Regions from separate parts of the Diaphorobacter sp. B2A2W2 genome, predicted to be linked through region 1. Evidence: predicted binding sites of a transcription regulator. Region 1 holds the regulator's gene; each other region holds the start of a gene.
The links. Region 1 encodes FNR, which switches genes on or off when oxygen is low (the NO sensors DNR and NnrR bind a similar motif). Its sites were predicted from a motif close to TTGATNNNNATCAA; they were not measured.
Positions count from the first base shown of each region.

Region 2: a site for FNR is predicted at 1,443-1,456, ahead of AC1PPL_RS07950 (CZB domain-containing protein). Genes of this name have one in related genera too.
Region 3: a site for FNR is predicted at 2,597-2,610, ahead of AC1PPL_RS07455 (bacteriohemerythrin). Genes of this name have one in related genera too.
Region 4: a site for FNR is predicted at 1,909-1,922, ahead of ubiM (5-demethoxyubiquinol-8 5-hydroxylase UbiM). Genes of this name have one in related genera too.

Region 1 is NZ_JBWZOR010000008.1:84,506-88,713, reverse strand. It holds gene AC1PPL_RS13825 (sulfite exporter TauE/SafE family protein) at 1-122, opposite strand, end outside; gene hemN (oxygen-independent coproporphyrinogen III oxidase) at 126-1,508, opposite strand; gene fnr (fumarate/nitrate reduction transcriptional regulator Fnr) at 1,680-2,423, shown strand; gene AC1PPL_RS13810 (hypothetical protein) at 2,465-2,752, opposite strand; gene AC1PPL_RS13805 (FixH family protein) at 2,829-3,107, opposite strand; gene ccoG (cytochrome c oxidase accessory protein CcoG) at 3,169-4,208, opposite strand, start outside.
Region 2 is NZ_JBWZOR010000003.1:386,604-390,811, forward strand. It holds gene gspF (type II secretion system inner membrane protein GspF) at 1-246, opposite strand, end outside; gene AC1PPL_RS07945 (LLM class flavin-dependent oxidoreductase) at 308-1,339, opposite strand; gene AC1PPL_RS07950 (CZB domain-containing protein) at 1,536-2,060, shown strand; gene AC1PPL_RS07955 (GspE/PulE family protein) at 2,191-3,579, opposite strand; gene gspD (type II secretion system secretin GspD) at 3,592-4,208, opposite strand, start outside.
Region 3 is NZ_JBWZOR010000003.1:289,855-294,062, reverse strand. It holds gene glmU (bifunctional UDP-N-acetylglucosamine diphosphorylase/glucosamine-1-phosphate N-acetyltransferase GlmU) at 1-690, opposite strand, end outside; gene AC1PPL_RS07465 (DUF2917 domain-containing protein) at 882-1,250, opposite strand; gene AC1PPL_RS07460 (LysR substrate-binding domain-containing protein) at 1,474-2,484, shown strand; gene AC1PPL_RS07455 (bacteriohemerythrin) at 2,735-3,163, shown strand; gene tyrS (tyrosine--tRNA ligase) at 3,234-4,208, opposite strand, start outside.
Region 4 is NZ_JBWZOR010000004.1:352,953-357,160, reverse strand. It holds gene AC1PPL_RS10260 (acetoacetate--CoA ligase) at 1-1,464, opposite strand, end outside; gene AC1PPL_RS10255 (DUF6139 family protein) at 1,578-1,817, opposite strand; gene ubiM (5-demethoxyubiquinol-8 5-hydroxylase UbiM) at 1,990-3,255, shown strand; gene AC1PPL_RS10245 (sensor domain-containing diguanylate cyclase) at 3,343-4,208, shown strand, end outside.

The DNA.
Region 1 (4,208 bases):
GTGGCGTCCGGCGTGCCACCCAGCCCCGTAAGCGCCGCGCAGGGAACAGAACACATCGCCAAACAGTGAGCCCCTCCCATCAGCCCCATCAGGAAGGCCGTCGTGGCCAGCGCCCACAGCATGGGTCAAATAATCCGGGAAAAGCGAGCGCGGTTACGGTCAGCCTGCAGATACTTGTCGAACACCATGGCCACGCCGCGCACGAAATACCATCCCATGGGCGTGACTTCAACGCCCTCATCACTGATTTTCACCAAGCCCTGAGCCGCCATTTCTTGCAGTTGCTGTAATTCCGCATCGAAATAACTGCGGAAATCAATCAGCCAAGACTGTTCCAACGGCTCAAACAGCAATTCACCTTGGCACATCAACGCCATGATGACTGCGCGGCGCACCAAGTCGTCCTTGGTCAACGCCAGCCCGCGCACCACAGGCAAATGCCCCTGGTTAATGCAGTCGTAATACTCGTCCAGCGTTTTCACATTTTGGCTGTAAGTAGCGCCCACGCGCCCGATGGCAGAAACGCCCAGACCAATCAGGTCGCAATCGGGCTGCGTGCTATAGCCTTGGAAATTGCGGTGCAGCCTGCCTTGCCGCTTGGCCACCGCCAGCGCATCGTCAGGCAGCGCAAAATGGTCCATGCCCACGTAGACGTAGCCGGCTTCCTGGAACACATCAAGTGACCGGGCCAGCATGGACACCTTGGCCGAAGCCATGGGCAACTCGGCCGTGATGATGCGTCGCTGCGACTTGAAGCGTTCTGGCAAGTGAGCGTACGCATACAGCGCGATCCGGTCTGGCCGCAGCTCGGCTACCTGCTCCAAGGTGCGATCAAACGACTCCGGTGTCTGTCGCGGCAGCCCGTAGATCAAATCCACGTTCACCGATTCAAACCCGAGCTTCCGAGCCGCATCGACCAACGCGAACACCTTTTCGGCAGGCTGAATGCGGTGCACGGCCTTTTGTACTTCAGGGTCGAAATCCTGCACGCCAAAGCTCAGGCGATTGAAACCCAGCTCCGCCAACAATCCCAGCCGCGCTTCATCCACGGTCCGGGGGTCCACTTCTATGGAGTACTCCCCCCCCGGAACGAGGACGAAACTGCGCCTCAGCATGCCCATCAGTTCGCGCAAACCGTCATCCGTCAGAAAAGTAGGCGTGCCTCCGCCGAAATGCAGCTGGCTCACATGCTGACCCACACCGCAGTGCGCCGTATGCAGGTCGATCTCACGGCTGAGGTAACGCAAGTAGACCTCTGCCCGCTCTGGATGCCGGGTAATGATCTTGTTACACGCGCAGTAATAGCACAGCGATTCACAAAACGGGATGTGGACATAAAGCGACAAAGGCATCGCCTTGGCTACCGAACCCACGCGACGCTGCTGCAGCGCAAGGATGTATTCCCGCTCGCCAAAAGCCTCGACAAAACGATCAGCAGTCGGATAAGAGGTGTAGCGCGGCCCTGGGACGTCAAAGCGACGCAGGAGCTCTGTTGTAACAACGGTCATGACGGGATTCCTTGCACTTTCATATCACTGTGCCGTAGAGTCCCCCATGAGTCCTTGACGTTGATCAAGCGCCCATAAGGTCCTTGTGGCGACAATTTGACTTCGGCTCAAAGTCGTCCAACGGCCTACGGCATTCCATGTCTCCCAGCCGTTCAGAGGTAAGCTCAAGCCATGAACAGGGTTCCCATGCATACGAATCTCCAGACCATCAAAGTTGCCTGCTCAAACTGCAATCTGCGTGAGCTGTGCATGCCCGTGGGTCTGGACGACCAGCAACTCAAGCGCATCGATGACATTGTTGCTGTACGACGCAAGATCAAGCGTGGCGGCACGCTTTTCCGGAACGGTGAACCCTTCACATCCCTTTTTGCCATCCGCACCGGATTCTTCAAGACCTGTGTCGCCACCGAAGACGGTCGCGATCAAGTGACGGGTTTTCAAATGGCGGGCGAGATCATCGGCCTGGATGGCATCGTGAGCGACCGCCACACTTGCGATGCGGTGGCGCTTGAAGACGCCGAAGTATGCGTCATGCCCTTCGACCGTATTGAAGAGTTGTCGCGCGAAGTAACGGCACTACAGCACCATGTGCACAAGATCATGAGCCGCGAGATTGTTCGTGAGCATGGGGTCATGCTGTTGCTGGGGAGTATGCGTGCCGAGGAACGCCTTGCCGCATTCCTGTTGAATCTCGTACAACGCTTGCATGCCCGGGGTTTCTCACAATCCGAATTGGTGCTGCGCATGACACGCGAAGAGATCGGCAGCTACCTGGGATTGAAACTGGAAACCGTCAGCCGCACGTTTTCCAAGTTCGTGGAAGAAGGTATTGTGGAAGTAAAACAGCGCCATGTGCGCATCGTCGATACCGATGCGCTGAAGCGCATTGTCAACAGCCAGCAAGCCTGCCATTAAGCCTCGGTTTTTTGTTCATTCATAACTGATCGGCGGAAAGATCAGGAAACGTATTTGGCGCAATCAGCCGGCCGCGCCCCTTTGGGCACGGGGCAGCGATTCAACTCAAAGGGCGAGAGTGACAACAGCGTCGTCAATGCGCTGGAAGCCATGAGTACGAACCAGAACGTGAAGAAGGCGATGGTATACACACCTTCGCGCGAGAGATGCAGGGGTTGATCAAACCACTGCAGCGCTTCTGGATCCACGAAGGCGAACACTACCATTTCCATGACGCCCGCCATCAAAAAGGCCGGCCACGCGATCCACATCAATCGTTGCATCCACATTCGCCCATCTCCTAGCAAGTGTAGTTGACAGCCTAGCATCTGTTCTCCGGCATGCAAAGAGGACTCGCCCTGCCGGTCAGCGCGGTTGATCCTCCAGCGGAGTAGCTGCATGGTTGCGCCCCTTCATGGCAGGCGTCATGTCGCCCCCAGACTCCTTCAGGGTCTCGTTGATGTTCAAGCCCCGTTGGTAATAGTCTTCCGCGATGACGGGGTCGGGTTTGCTCACGGCCAGCCAGAGGGTCACGAAGCCCGCAATGATGACAATCACCGGCCCCGCGATGACAAGCCAGACATGGCCAAACGTCCACCAAGGCTTTCCGTCGTCGTCCAGTTTCATGGGGGAATTACTCAACATTTATATTAACTCCTCGCTCATTTATGAGCACAGCTTGTTCATTTGTATTCCACGACCGCCTTCAGCGGGGTACGAGGAATACGGATTTCTCTGCCACTTGGGCTTTATCACCCTGCGCTTGAATATCGAAATACACCGTATGCGATCCAGGAGATGCTGAGCCATACGGAATTTGAAGACGGACAACCACCCATCGGGATTCCGCCGGTCCAATGTCAATTGCGGTCTCGGACGCCACTTCCAACCCTTCCATGCCGTGGGCGCTGATGGTGTAGCGCTGCGCCCCCTCCGTAGCGTTCATGATCTGCAGCCGGTAGATATTTTCCAGCTTGCCTCCCGACACGATGCGCGAGAGCGCAGCGCGATCGCGCACGATGTCCACCTTCAACGGGGTGCGTACCACCAAGCTGGCCAGCATGCCGATGCACAACACCACCAGCACCGCTGAATAGAACAACACACGGGGTCGCAGCACGCGTTTGAGCATTTGCGACTGGGTCCAGTGGTTCTTGACGCCGTTCTGCGTTGAGAAGCGAATCAGCCCGCGCGGATACTTCATCTTATCCATCACGGTATTGCAAGCGTCCACGCAGAGACCGCAACCAATGCATTCGTATTGCAGTCCGTTGCGAATATCGATACCCGTTGGGCAGACTTGGACACATAGCGTGCAATCGATGCAGTCACCCAGTCCCGCAGCTTTGTGGTCTACCGTCTTGTTACGGGGCCCGCGAGGCTCGCCGCGCTCGGGATCGTAAGAGACGACCAGCGTGTCCCTGTCGAACATTGCGCTTTGGAAACGCGCATAAGGGCACATGTATTTGCACACCTGCTCGCGCAGGAACCCTGCGTTGCCGTACGTGGCCAACCCATAGAAGATCACCCAGAATATCTGCCACCCTCCTTGCAGGGCCAGCAACTCTCCCCCCAGCTCGCGAATCGGAACGAAATAGCCCACGAAGGTGAAGCCGGTCCAGAATGCGACCGCAATCCAAATGGCTTGCTTGACAGATTTTTTCCAGATCTTCTCAAATGTCCACGGACCATTGTCCAGGCGCATACGGGCACTGCGGTCGCCTTCGACTTTGTGCTCGATCCACA
Region 2 (4,208 bases), on a different contig from region 1:
CAGCCCGGCGAGCTGCCGCGTCCACACGCCCAGCCCCGTGGCGTTGAACACCGGCCGCGTGAACAGCCGCTGCGCCAGCGTGGGAGGTGTTCCGGGGGCGACGCCAGCGGCCAGCGCCTCCACATCCAAGGGCACCAGGGCCTGGGCGCGCAGCAGGCTGCGGGCGGCCTTGGGGCTGTCGGCCTCCAGGGTGCCGCGGCGCACATGGCCTTGGGCGTCCAGGGCTTCGAAGGAATAGGCGGGCATGCGGGAAAGTCAGCGGCGGTGGGCGAGCAGGGGCAAACTGGGCGGGCCGCAGTCGACCCGTTCAGCCCGCCATGGTAGCTGCTGCGGGTGACAGTGCCGCGTGCGCCTGGGCGGTGATCTCCAGCGAGCGCAGGCGCAGCGCCGGGTCGTACACGTCGCTCACCAGCATGAATTCGTCGGCCTGCGTGGCGGCCAGCAGCGCCTGCAGGCCCTCGCGCACGGTCTGCGGGCCACCGACCACGCCGACCGCGAGGAAGTCGGCCACGGCGGCGCGCTCCTGGGGCGCGAGGCTCTGCAGATAACCCTCTACGGGCGGCTGCAGCAGTCCGCGCTGGCCGGTGAGGATGCCCAGCACGCGCTGGTAGGTGCTGCTGGCCAGGTACTGCGCCTCGTCATCGGTGGGTGCGGCGATGACGGGTACGCCGATCACCACGTAGGGCTTGGCGCAGGCCGGCGAGGGGCGGAACAGCCGGCGGTAGATGTCGATGGCCGCGTGCAGCATGCGCGGCGCAAAGTGCGAGGCGAAGGCGTAGGGCAGGCCCATCTGCGCCGCCAGTTGCGCCGAGAACAGGCTGGAGCCCAGCAGCCAGAGGGGCACCTGCGTGCCGGCGCCCGGCACGGCGGTGATGCGCTGGCCCGGCTGCGCGGGCGCCAAGAGCTGCTGCAGCTCGGCCACGTCGCGGGGGAAGTCGGCCTCGGTCTCCACGCGGTCGCGGCGCAGGGCGCGCATGGTGGCGCCGTCGGTGCCGGGTGCGCGGCCCAGCCCCAGGTCGATGCGGCCGGGGTAGAGCTCGGCCAGCGTGCCGAAGGCCTCGGCCACCACCAGCGGCGCATGGTTGGGCAGCATGATGCCGCCCGAGCCCACGCGGATGGACCGCGTGGCCCCGGCCACGTGGCCGACCAGCACGGCCGTGGCGGAGCTGGCGATGCCCGGCATGTTGTGGTGCTCGGCCAGCCAGTAGCGCTTGAAGCCCAGCGCCTCCACATGCTGTGCCGTCTGGACGGCGACTTGCAGTGCCTGGGCCACGGTGCCGCCCTCGCGCACGGCCACGAGATCAAGCATGGAAAGTAAAGGCAGGGAATGTGCGGTCATGGCACCGATTGTGGGCAGCGGGTGAAATCCGTGCTGCGCCGTGGGTATGGCGGTGCAGAGGTTCCCGCATGGTGCATAGCGTTTTGCTATTGATATACTGAATTTGTTTTAAATCAACACACGAAACATATTGTCACTTTTGGCGTCCTGTGCGACGCTGCCAGGAAGTGATGCACGGGGCGTGCGGGGGGTGTCTATGGGGTTCTTCAGCCGTTTGTTTCAGCCGCGTGCCGACGGCCTGGCCGCGCCTGAGGACTGGACTTCGCTGCCTGCGAGCGAGGCCAGCGCGCTGGTGCTGTACGACGAAGAGGCTTCGCGGCTCCTGGCGGCGTTCGACATCGAGGCTGCCATCGTCATGCACGAGCGCTGGTTGCCCTGGCTGGCCCAAGCGCTGGCGGGCGCGCGCGACGAACAGCTGCGCCCCGAAACGGTGGTGGACGACACCTGTTCCGAGCTGGGCCGCTGGCTGCACGGCAGCGGGCGCGTGGCGCTGGGGCACTTTCCTGCTTTCGACATGCTGATGCGCCGCCACCAGTACTTTCACCACCAGGCGGCTGTGCTGCTGACGCATCTGGCGCAGGGCGATCAATTGCGGGCCGAGCAGGCGTTCAAGAGCTGCCAGCATGCGTCGCGCCAGGTGGTGCTGCTGCTCAAGGAGCTGCAGCGCGGGCTGGACCACGGGAAGCGTCCTCCCCAGCCGATGGCCGCAGGTGAACGCTGAAATACGCTATTGATATAGGAGCTATTGGCGCTTGTCTGTAATGGTTTTCAATGCAATTTGTATTGAAAACCCAGTCTTGGTAAGCGTGTCGCGCTCCTGTTTTTGAAAGGCACCGCTGCGGCCTGTCCGCTCAGTCGCGCGTCACACGCAGCACTTCTTCGCGGCTGGTGATGCCGGCGTGGATCAGCCGCTCGCCATCGTCGCGCATCAGCGTCATGCCGCCGGCCAGGGCCTGGGTGCGCACCTCGGCCTCCGGGGCCTGGTTGTGGATCTGCGCGCGGATGGCGTCGTCCACTACCAGCAGCTCGAACACGCCGGTGCGCCCCGCGTAGCCGGTATGGCCGCAGTGGTCGCAGCCTGCGCCGTGGCACTCGCCGCAATATTTGCGCACCAGGCGCTGCGCCAGCACCCCCAGCAGCGACGAGGACAGCAGGAACGGCTCCACTCCCATGTCGGTCAGGCGCGTGATGGCGCTGGCCGCGTCATTGGTGTGCAGCGTGGCCAGCACCAGGTGGCCGGTGAGCGAGGCCTGGATGGCGATCTGCGCGGTCTCGAAGTCGCGGATCTCGCCGATCATGATCACATCGGGGTCCTGGCGCAGGATGGCGCGCAGGGCCTTGGCAAACGTCAGGTCGATCTTGGCGTTGACCTGCGTCTGGCCCACCCCGGGCAGCTCGTACTCGATGGGGTCTTCCACCGTCATGATGTTGCTGCGCGCGGCGTCCAGCCGCGCCAGCGCAGCGTACAGCGTGGTGGTCTTGCCCGAGCCCGTGGGGCCGGTCACGAGGATGATGCCGTGCGGCTGCTGGATCAGGTGCGCGAGCCGCGCCAGCACCTCGCCCTGCATGCCCACGGCCTCCAGGTTCAGCTTGCTCTCGCTCTTGTCCAAGAGGCGCAGCACGGCGCGCTCGCCATGGGCGTTGGGCAGCGTGGATACGCGCACGTCGACGGCGCGGGTGCCCAGGCGCAGGCTGATGCGTCCGTCCTGCGGCAGGCGCTTTTCGGAGATGTCCAGGTCCGCCATGATCTTCAGGCGGCTGATCAGCGCGGCGTGCAGCGCGCGGTTGGGCTGCACCACCTCGCGCAGCGTGCCGTCCACGCGAAAGCGCACGCTGGAGTGGCGCTCGTAGGGCTCGATGTGGATGTCGCTCGCGCCGTCGCGCACGGCCTGCGTGAGCAGGGCGTTGAGCATGCGGATGATGGGCGCGTCGCCCGCGGACTCCAGCAGGTCTTCCACCGCGGGCAGCTCCTGCATCATGCGCGAGAGGTCGGCGCCTTCTTCCACCTCGCTCACCACCGTGGCCGCGCTGGACTCGCTTTGCGAATACGCCGCGCTGATGCGCTGCGCCAGCGTGGGGGCGTCCAGCGGCATGAACTGGTGTACGGCATGCTTGCGCAGCACTTCGGACAGCGCGCCGGCGTCCGGCTGCGGGCCGTGCCACAGCACGAGCTGCTGGCCGTCGTCTTCCAGCAGCAGCTGGCTGCTGCGCGCAAATGCGTAGGGCAGGGGGTGGCGCATGCGGCGGGCCCCTTACTGCGGGCTGTAGGGCGACTGGCCCATGCTGGGCGGCGTGGTGGTGCGCGCGGGCGGCTGGGGTGCGAGCGGCGCCAGCGGCGCAGGTGCGGCCGCGGGCTGCACGGGCGCGGCGGACGAGGCGGGGGGGGGCAGGGGCGGCAGCACCGGCGCCTCGGACACACCGCTCATCATCGTGCTGGGCGCGGGCTGCGTGCTTTGCTGCAGCGCGCGGATGGCCTCGTAGCGGTCCACCATCAGTGCGTCGCTGGTGGCGCTGTCGCGGATCACCATGGGGCGCAGGAAGACCATCAGGTTGGTCTTCTGGCGCGTGCGCTTTTCGTTGCGGAACAGTCCGCCCACCACGGGCAGGTCGCCCATCACCGGCACCTTGTCCTGGCCCAGCGCATAGCTGTCTTCCAGCAGGCCGCCGATCACGATCACGCTGCCGTCGTCCACCAGCACCGTGGACTCGATGGAGCGCTTGCTCGTGGAGGGGCCGTTGGCATTGGACAGCGTGCTCTCCGCAACCTTGGAGACCTCCTGGTACATCGTGAGCTTGACGGTGCCGTTCTCGTTGATCTGTGGGCGCACGCGCAGCATCAGGCCCACGTCCTTGCGCTCCACGGTGGTGA
Region 3 (4,208 bases), on a different contig from region 1:
CGCCACCTGCAGCGCATCGCCAATGCAGTGGGCCGCCACGGGCACGCCGTCCGCCACGGCCATGGACACGATGTCGGTCAGGTAGTACTCGCCCTGCGCGTTGTCGTTGGTCAGACGCGCCAGCCAGCCCGCCAGGCGCTGCGCGGGCACGGCCATGATGCCGCTGTAGACCTCGTCGATGGCGCGCTCGGCATCGTTCGCGTCCTTGTGCTCCACGATGCGCTGCACCGTTCCGCCCTCGCCGCGCACGATGCGGCCGTACCCTGTGGGATCGGGCAGGCGCACGGTGAGCAGCGCAAGGCGCTCGCCCGCCCCGGCCTCGACCAGCGCGCGCAGCGTCGCGGCCTGGGTCAACGGCACGTCGCCCGACAACACCACCACCGTGCCATCGCCCGCCAGCGCGGGCGTGGCCTGCTGCACCGCGTGGCCCGTGCCCAACTGCGGCTCCTGGCGCACGAATTTCAAGTCAAAAGTGCCTTCATGGCCCGCCAATCCTGCGCAAGCAGCTTCTACTTCTGTAGCGCCATGGCCCGTTACCACCACCACGCGGCGCGCCTGCAGGCTGGCGGCCTGGCCCAGCACATGGTGCAGCAGGGGCCGGCCGGCCAGGCGTTGCAAGACCTTGGGAATGCGGCTTTTCATGCGCGTGCCCTTGCCCGCGGCCATGATGATGATGTCCAGTGCTGTCATGAAGGTGTGGAGAGTGGAAGGTCGTCGTGTCCTGCCAGCCCAGGCCGGCAGCCCTCCGCCATTATCCCGCCGCCCATGCGCTGCCCCTCTGCGACGCGGCTGCACCACCGCCCCTGATTGCTCCTAAAGAAATAGCTGCTAGCGCCTGAATGGCGGGCGCTAGCAGCCAGTTTGATGCGATAGCCGGACGGTCAGGCGCGGCAGACATCGCCCCGGGGGGCCGCGTGCTGCGGTGATGATGCGCGCACCGCGGCGGCGCTGCGCCACTGGAACTGCAGCGGCTCGCGGCCCATCGGCTCGACCACGGCGTGCTGGCCGGAGGCCACGCACACGCTCTGGCCCGCGTGCAGCATGAGGTCCCCCGAATCCTCGCGCCAGCCATGGGGGCCGTCGCTCAAGGTCACCCAGGCCAGGCCGCTGACCACGCGCAGTTGCATCGGCGCGCGGGGGTGCAGGCTGCGCGCCGCGCCCTGGGGAATGGTGCACAGTTCCGGTCCGGCAACGCCGGCGGGAACGCTGGAGGCTTGCGAATGCAGAACTTGCGAGGTGGTCACGGTCATCTCCTGGTAAACCCTTTGAAGTGACGCCAGTGTGCGACTGCGACCCGGGCACCGTCCAATGAAAACGGAAGGCCTCATCAATTACGGAACGGCATCAATCACTGTATCACCCCATGCCCCGGGGGACGGCAACCGCCAGCGGCGCTCCCGCTGCCTGAGCAGCCTGCTGCGCGATCGATGAAAAAGCGCTAGCATTTTGATTCCCAATGGTCATCAATCTGCCATGAACTCCCCCCTCTTGCCCGCCAGCGCTCCTCCCATCGCGCATCTGCGCACCCGGCCCGTGGCCGTAGGCCATTGGCGCGCATTTCTGGCCGTGGCGCGGCATTTGAACTTCCGCGCCGCGGCCGAGGAACTGGCCCTGACCCAGTCGGCGGTGAGCCGCCAGATCCAGGCGCTGGAGGACGAAGTGGGCGTGCCCCTGTTTCTGCGCCACACACGCGCCGCGGAGCTCACCAGCGCCGGCGGCCAGCTGCAGCGCGCCGTGGCGCCCGCGCTGGAGCGCATGGACGCGGCCGTGCGCCTGGTGCGCCAGACGGCGGGGCGCAAGAGCGTGGCCATCACCACCTGGGCCAGCTTTGCGTCCATGTGGCTGATCCCGCGCATGGAGGAATTCCAGCGCGACAACCCCGACATCGACATCCGCATCGACGCAACCGACACCATCGTGGACCTGGAGACGGCCGACGTGGACCTGGCCCTGCGCTCCAGCGTGCCCGGCACGCAGACTGCGGGCGCGCAGCGGCTGTTTGGCGAGCAACTGGCGGTGGTGGCCAGCCCCTGGCTCCTCAACAGCATGCCGCCCATCCGCACGCCGGCCGACGTGGCGCAGTTCACGCTCATCGAGGCAGGCGACGCGCACCGCATGCCCTATTTCGAGTGGATCACCTGGCGGCGCTGGTTCGAACTGCACGGCCTGGGGCGGCTGCAGCCCAAGCGCTGGCTGTACTTCAACTACGCGCAGCAGATCGTGCAGGCCGCGCTGGCCGGCCAGGGTCTGGCGCTGGCGCGCATGCCGCTGATCGCGGAAAGCCTCGCCTCGGGCGACCTGCAGGAGGTGCTGCCGGGCCACCGGCTGGACTCTCCGCTGGTGTACTGGCTGGTCGTCGGCCCGCGCAGCGGCCAGCGCCCCGAAATCCAGGCGTTCAGCGCCTGGCTGCTGCTGCAGGCCGAAGCCACGCGCCAAGCCGTCGGCGAAGTGCCGGACACGGATCTGAACGACGACATCTCCTGAGCGCGGCACGATTGCTCCTCTATTTATAGCGCCTAGCGCGCGATGGGCGGGCGCGCTTGGCTTTTTTGCTCAGGAATGCGTGGCAAACCGCTCACGCAGCCGGGCGCTTCGTCTGACGAAGATCAAGGCCCATGTAAATCCATGCGGATGGCATGGTCTTCCCCTATGGGTTGTCACGCAAAGGTCTGCGACCGTCGGCAGGCTGTGCCCCGCCCCCGACAACACCAATAGACAAAAGAGAAGACCCTGTATGCCTTTCATGCCCTGGACCGCGGAACTGGAGCTTGGCCTGCCCGAAATCGACGACCAGCACCGTCAACTGGTCGCGCTGACCAACGCCCTGCACGATGAACTGAGCGCGGCGAGCCCGCGCCGCAGCGCCGTGGGCGAAATTTTGGAAGGCCTGGTGGACTACACGCACAACCACTTCATCGTGGAGGAGGTGCTGTTCCAGCAGCACGACTACGCCGAGACTCCCGCCCATAAGGCCGAGCATGACGGCTTCACGCGCAAGGCCATGGATCTGCTGACGCGCTTTGACGGCGGACAGGAGGTCACGCTGGAGGCGCTGGAATTCCTCAAGCAATGGCTGGTGCACCACATCTGCAAGGTGGACCGCGCCTACCTGCCGTTCATGCGCGAGGCGCTGCAGGCGCAACGCACCGCCGCCCTGGCCTGAAAGGGCATGAAAAAAGCCACTGCGCGGAGTGGCTTGGCAAAGCGGTAGCGCGGTCGCGCCCCGCCGGGCGTCAGGCCAGGATAACGCGCGCGAACTTGCGCTTGCCGACCTGCACCACGTAGCTGCCCGCTTCCAGCTTCAGGCCCTTGTCGCTGACCACGCCGCCGTCCACGCGCACGCCGCCGCCGTCGATGAGGCGGTTGGCCTCGCTGGTCGAGGGCGCAAGGTTGGCCTGCTTGAGCAGCGCACCGATGCCCAGGGGCGCGCCCGCCAGGCGGACTTCGGGAATGTCGTCGGGGATGCCGCCCTTGCTGCGGTTGACGAAATCCTGCTCGGCCGCGTCGGCCAGCGCGGCGCTGTGAAAGCGCGCGGTGATCTCCTTGGCCAGCATCACCTTGGCATCCTTGGGATTGCGGCCTGCCGCCACCTCGGCCTTGAGCGCGGCGATTTCGTCCAGGCTCTTGAACGACAGCAGCGTGTACCAGTCCCACATCAGGGTGTCCGAGATGGAGAGCACCTTGGCGAACATGGAGTTGGCGTCCTCCGTGATGCCGATGTAGTTGTTCTTGGACTTGGACATCTTGTCCACGCCATCCAGCCCCACCAGCAGCGGCATTGTGAGCACACACTGCGGCTCCTGCCCCCATTCTTGCTGCAGATGGCGTCCCATGAGCAGGTTGAACTTCTGGTCGGTGCCGCCCAGCTCCAGGTCGCTTCTGAGCGCTACCGAGTCATAGCCCTGCAGTAGCGGGTAGAGGAACTCGTGCAGGCTGATGGAGCTGCCGTCGGTGAAGCGCTGGTGGAAATCGTTGCGCTCCATCATGCGTGCCACGGTGTACTTGGCCGACAGCTGAATCATGCCGCGCGCGCCCAACTGGTCGCACCACTCGCTGTTGTAGCGGATCTCGGTACGCGCTGGGTCCAGCACCTTGGCCGCCTGGGTGTAGTAGGTTTCGGCGTTGACCTTGATCTGTTCGGCCGTCAGAGGCGGGCGCGTGCTGTTGCGGCCCGACGGGTCGCCGATCAGCGTGGTGAAGTCGCCGAT
Region 4 (4,208 bases), on a different contig from region 1:
CTGGGTGCACACCAGCTCGCCCACGGAGTCCAGCACCGGGCGGCCCTGCTCGTCCCAGGCCTCGACGGCCGCGCCCAGCATGCGGCACTGCATGCGCCCGGGCGTTTGCGGCAGTTCGCGATTGCCGCCGATGAAAGCGCCCGCGAAGTCGGTGCCGCCGGAGATGCTGCACCACCAGACCTGCGGCGCGCCCGCGCTGGCCAGGAGTTGCGATCCCCACCGCTGCACTTCGGCAGGCAGCGGCGACCCCGTGGAGCCCAGCACGCGGATCGCCGACAGATCGCCGCAGGCCGCAGGGGTGATCCCGGCCTTCATGCAGTGGCCGTAGAACGCGGCGCCAGCGCCGAAGAAGGTCACGCGCTCCTCGGCCGCCATGCGCCACAGCACTGTCCAGTCGGGCCGCTCCTTGCTGCCGCCGGGGTTGCCGTCGTACAGCACGCAGGTGGTGCCGCCCAGCAGGCCGCCGACCTGGGCGTTCCACATGATCCAGCCGGTGGAGCTGTACCAGTGGTAGCGCTCGCCCAGGGAGTTGGGCGCGTAGCTGCAGCCGATGTCGTTGTGCAGCACCGCCAGCTGCAGCATCACCAGCAGCATGCCGCCGTGGCCGTGCACGATGGGCTTGGGCAGGCCGGTGGTGCCGCTGGAATAGACGATCCACAGCGGGTGGTCGAACGGCAGCCACGCCGGTTCAAAGGCCGCTGTCTCTGCATCATTTCGGGCGATGACGCTTGCGTAGCAAGCGGTATCAGCTACTGTTTTTGAAGCATCCAGGTTGTTCACCAGCACCACGTGGCGCAGCGTGGGCAGTTGCGCGCGCAGTTCCGCCAGCACGTCGCAACGGTCATGGTCGCGCCCCCCATAGGTGACGCCGTCCACGGCCAACAGCACCGTCGGAGCGATCTGGCGGAAGCGGTCCAGCACCGCGTGCGTGCCCATGTCGGGCGCGCACAGGCTCCACACCGCACCGATGCTGGCGCAGGCCAGGAAGGCGACGATGGTCTCGGGGATGTTGGGCAGGTAGGCTGCCACGCGATCGCCGGGCTGTACGCCTTGGGCCCTCATGTGCAGCGCCAGCGCCGCCACCTGCCGGCGCAGCGCGGGCCAGGACAGCTCGCGGCGCTCGCCGCGTTCGTTGCGGCCGATGAGGGCCGGCTGGCCCGCGGCCTGTGCGGCGTCCACATGGCGCAGCACCTGGCGCGCGTAGTTCACCTGCGCGCCGGGGAACCACTGCGCGCCGGGCATCACGTTCTTTGCGAGTACCGCGCGGTGCGGCGTGGGTGACTGCAGGTCGAAGTAGTCCCAGATGCTCTGCCAGAAGGCGTCCAGATCGGTGGTGGACCAGCGCCAGAGCGCGTCGTAATCGTCAAAGCGCAGGCCGTGCTGCGCCTGCAGCCAATCCTGGTAGCGGCGTATCTGGGGCGCGTAAGGCGGGTGTGTTGGGGGGATGTTGTGGTGTGTCTCCATGCGCACAGCCTAGCGCGGTCGCGGTCGCCGTGCGCGCCACGCACGTGACAACTTGCCGGTCGCACCTGGCCGGTCGCACCTCGCCGGCGGCACCTGGCCGGCCGCACCTGGCCTCAGCGCAGCGGCTGCTCCGTCACGCTGGTGATGGCATAGCCCTTGTCGCGCAACTGCCGTCCGGGCTCGGGAATACCAAGGTCGTTCCAGTGCGCCTGGGTTTCGTCCCGCTCCACGGCGCGGTGCTCGCAGTTCCAATCGGTATTGATGGCCTCCTGCGGTATGGGCTTACCCTCGGGCACGGCCAGATGGGAATAACGCCCCTCGGCTTCGGATCGGCGGTAGATGTCCACGCGCATGTCGGGTCCTTTGCTTGCTGGTTGCAGGGTTCTCCACTGTAGTGAGACCATCGCCCGCCCGGCGTAGGAAGCGGCCGCATGGCCGCCGTGCTTGACGCAAGGCAAGATCGCCGCTTTCCGCCCTGCCGACAATTGCCCGCTGTTGCCACTGCCGGCGGCCTGTTTCTGAATCATGACAACACAAGACGTTTCCTCTCAGCGCAGCGACGTGCTCATCGTGGGTGCGGGGCCTGCCGGGCTGTCGCTGGCGGCCTCGCTGGCCCAGGCCGGCATGCAGGTCACGGTGCTGGAGCAGCAACCCGCTTCCACGCTGGCCGCGCCCCCGGCCGACGGGCGCGAGATCGCACTCACCCACCCCAGCGTGGCCACGCTGCAGCGCATGGGCAGCTGGCAGCGCCTGGCCGCGCACGAGGTCGGCCTGCTGCGCGAGGCGCAGGTGCACGACGGCCCCGTGGGCCAGCGCGGGGCCATGCAGCTGCACGCAGGCGGCAGTGGCGTCCAGCATCTGGGCTGGATCGTGCCCAACCACGCGCTGCGCCGCACGGCCTACGAAGTGGCCGCGCACACGCCCGGCGTGCGACTGGTCACCGAGGCGCGCGTCACGCGCGTGGCCGTCACGCCCGCGCATGCCGAGCTGGAATACACCGACACCCGCAACCTCGACGCAGCGCCCCTGCGTCTGCAGGCCCCGCTGCTGGTGGCTGCCGACAGCCGCTTTTCCGCCACGCGGCGCCAGTTGGGCATTGGCGCGGCCATGCACGACTTCGGCCGCACGGTCATCGTCTGCCGCCTGCGCCACGAACTGCCGCACCACGAGGTCGCGCACGAGTGCTTCGGCTACGAGCAGACGCTGGCGATCCTGCCGCTGCCGGGCGACCTGGTCGATGGCGCGCCGATGTGCTCGGCCGTGGTCACCACCGGCGCGGCGCATGCGCAGGAGTTGCTGACACTGCCTCCTGAGGCATTCGCCGCACGCGTGCAAGCCCAGTTCAAGGACCGCCTGGGCGCCATGCGGCTGGTGGGCGAGCGCCACGCCTACCCGCTGGTCGCCGTGTATGCGCACCGCTTCGCCGCCGCGCGCTGCGCGCTGCTGGGTGACGCGGCCGTCGGCATGCACCCGGTGACGGCGCACGGGTTCAACCTGGGGCTGGCGGGTGTGGACAGCCTCACGCGCGCACTCACCCAGGCACGCGAGCGCGGTGCGGACATCGGCGCCGCCAGCGTGCTGGAAGGCTACGCGCGCGGCCATCACCGCCACGCCTGGCCGCTGTACCAGGGCACGAATGCCATCGTGCGCTTGTACACCGACGACCGGCCGCTGCCCCGCCTGCTGCGCCAGGTGGTGCTGGCGGGCGCCAACCGGCTGCCGCCCCTCAAGGGCGCCATCGTGAGCCAGCTCACAGGCCGGCGCCCCGCCTGGCCCACTCCCGCGCCTTAGCGCGCACACCGTCATCCAACTGGAGGGGCAGGCACTCGCTGCCTGTCCCGGCCAGCGTCCTGCGGCACACCCATCCATAATGGCCGCATGGACAACCTGTTGGACCATCTCTGCGAGACCGTCACCCGCGCACGCACCGTCGAAGAGCTCACCCGGCCGCTGCTGGAGCTGCTGGAAGACATCACCGGGTTCGAATCCACCTACCTCACGGTGGTGGACCTGGAGCGTGGTGTGCAGCGTGTGCTGTACGCGCGCAACACGCGCCAAATGCAGATCCCCGAGGGACTGAGCGTGCCCTGGCACGACACGTTGTGCAAACGCGCGCTGGACGAGGGCCGACCCTTCACCGCCGACGTGGGGCAATGCTGGGGCGATTCGCAGGCCGCCGCCGCGCTGGGCATCCAGACCTACGCCAGCACACCGGTGCGCATGGCCGACGGCCAGCTCTACGGCACGCTTTGCGCCGCCAGCGACGAGCGCCAGGAGCTCACTTCCCAGGCGCGCAACGCGCTGACGCTGTTCGCGCGGCTCATTGGCCAGCAGGTCGAGCGCGAGCTGCTGCTGCAGCAATTGCTGCAGGCCAATGCCCGGCTGGCGGCCTACGCGGCGACCGATGCCCTCACCGGCCTACCCAACCGCCGCGCGCTGCGCGAGATGCTGCACCAGCAACTGGCGCAAGGCGCGCGCCAGGGCACGGCGGTGCTGATCGCCTTCATGGACCTGGACGGTTTCAAGGCGATCAACGACACCTATGGCCACGAGGTGGGCGACCTCTTCCTGGCCGACATGGCCGAGCGGCTGCGCGGCGCGGCGCGCGCGCAGGACTTCGTTGCACGCTACGGGGGCGATGAGTTCGTGGCCGTAGGCCCCGGCCCCGCGCCCGGCCCGGCGCTGGAGGCGGCCCGCCAGGGGTTCGGCCAGCGCCTGGCACAGGCCACGCGCGGGCGCTTTGG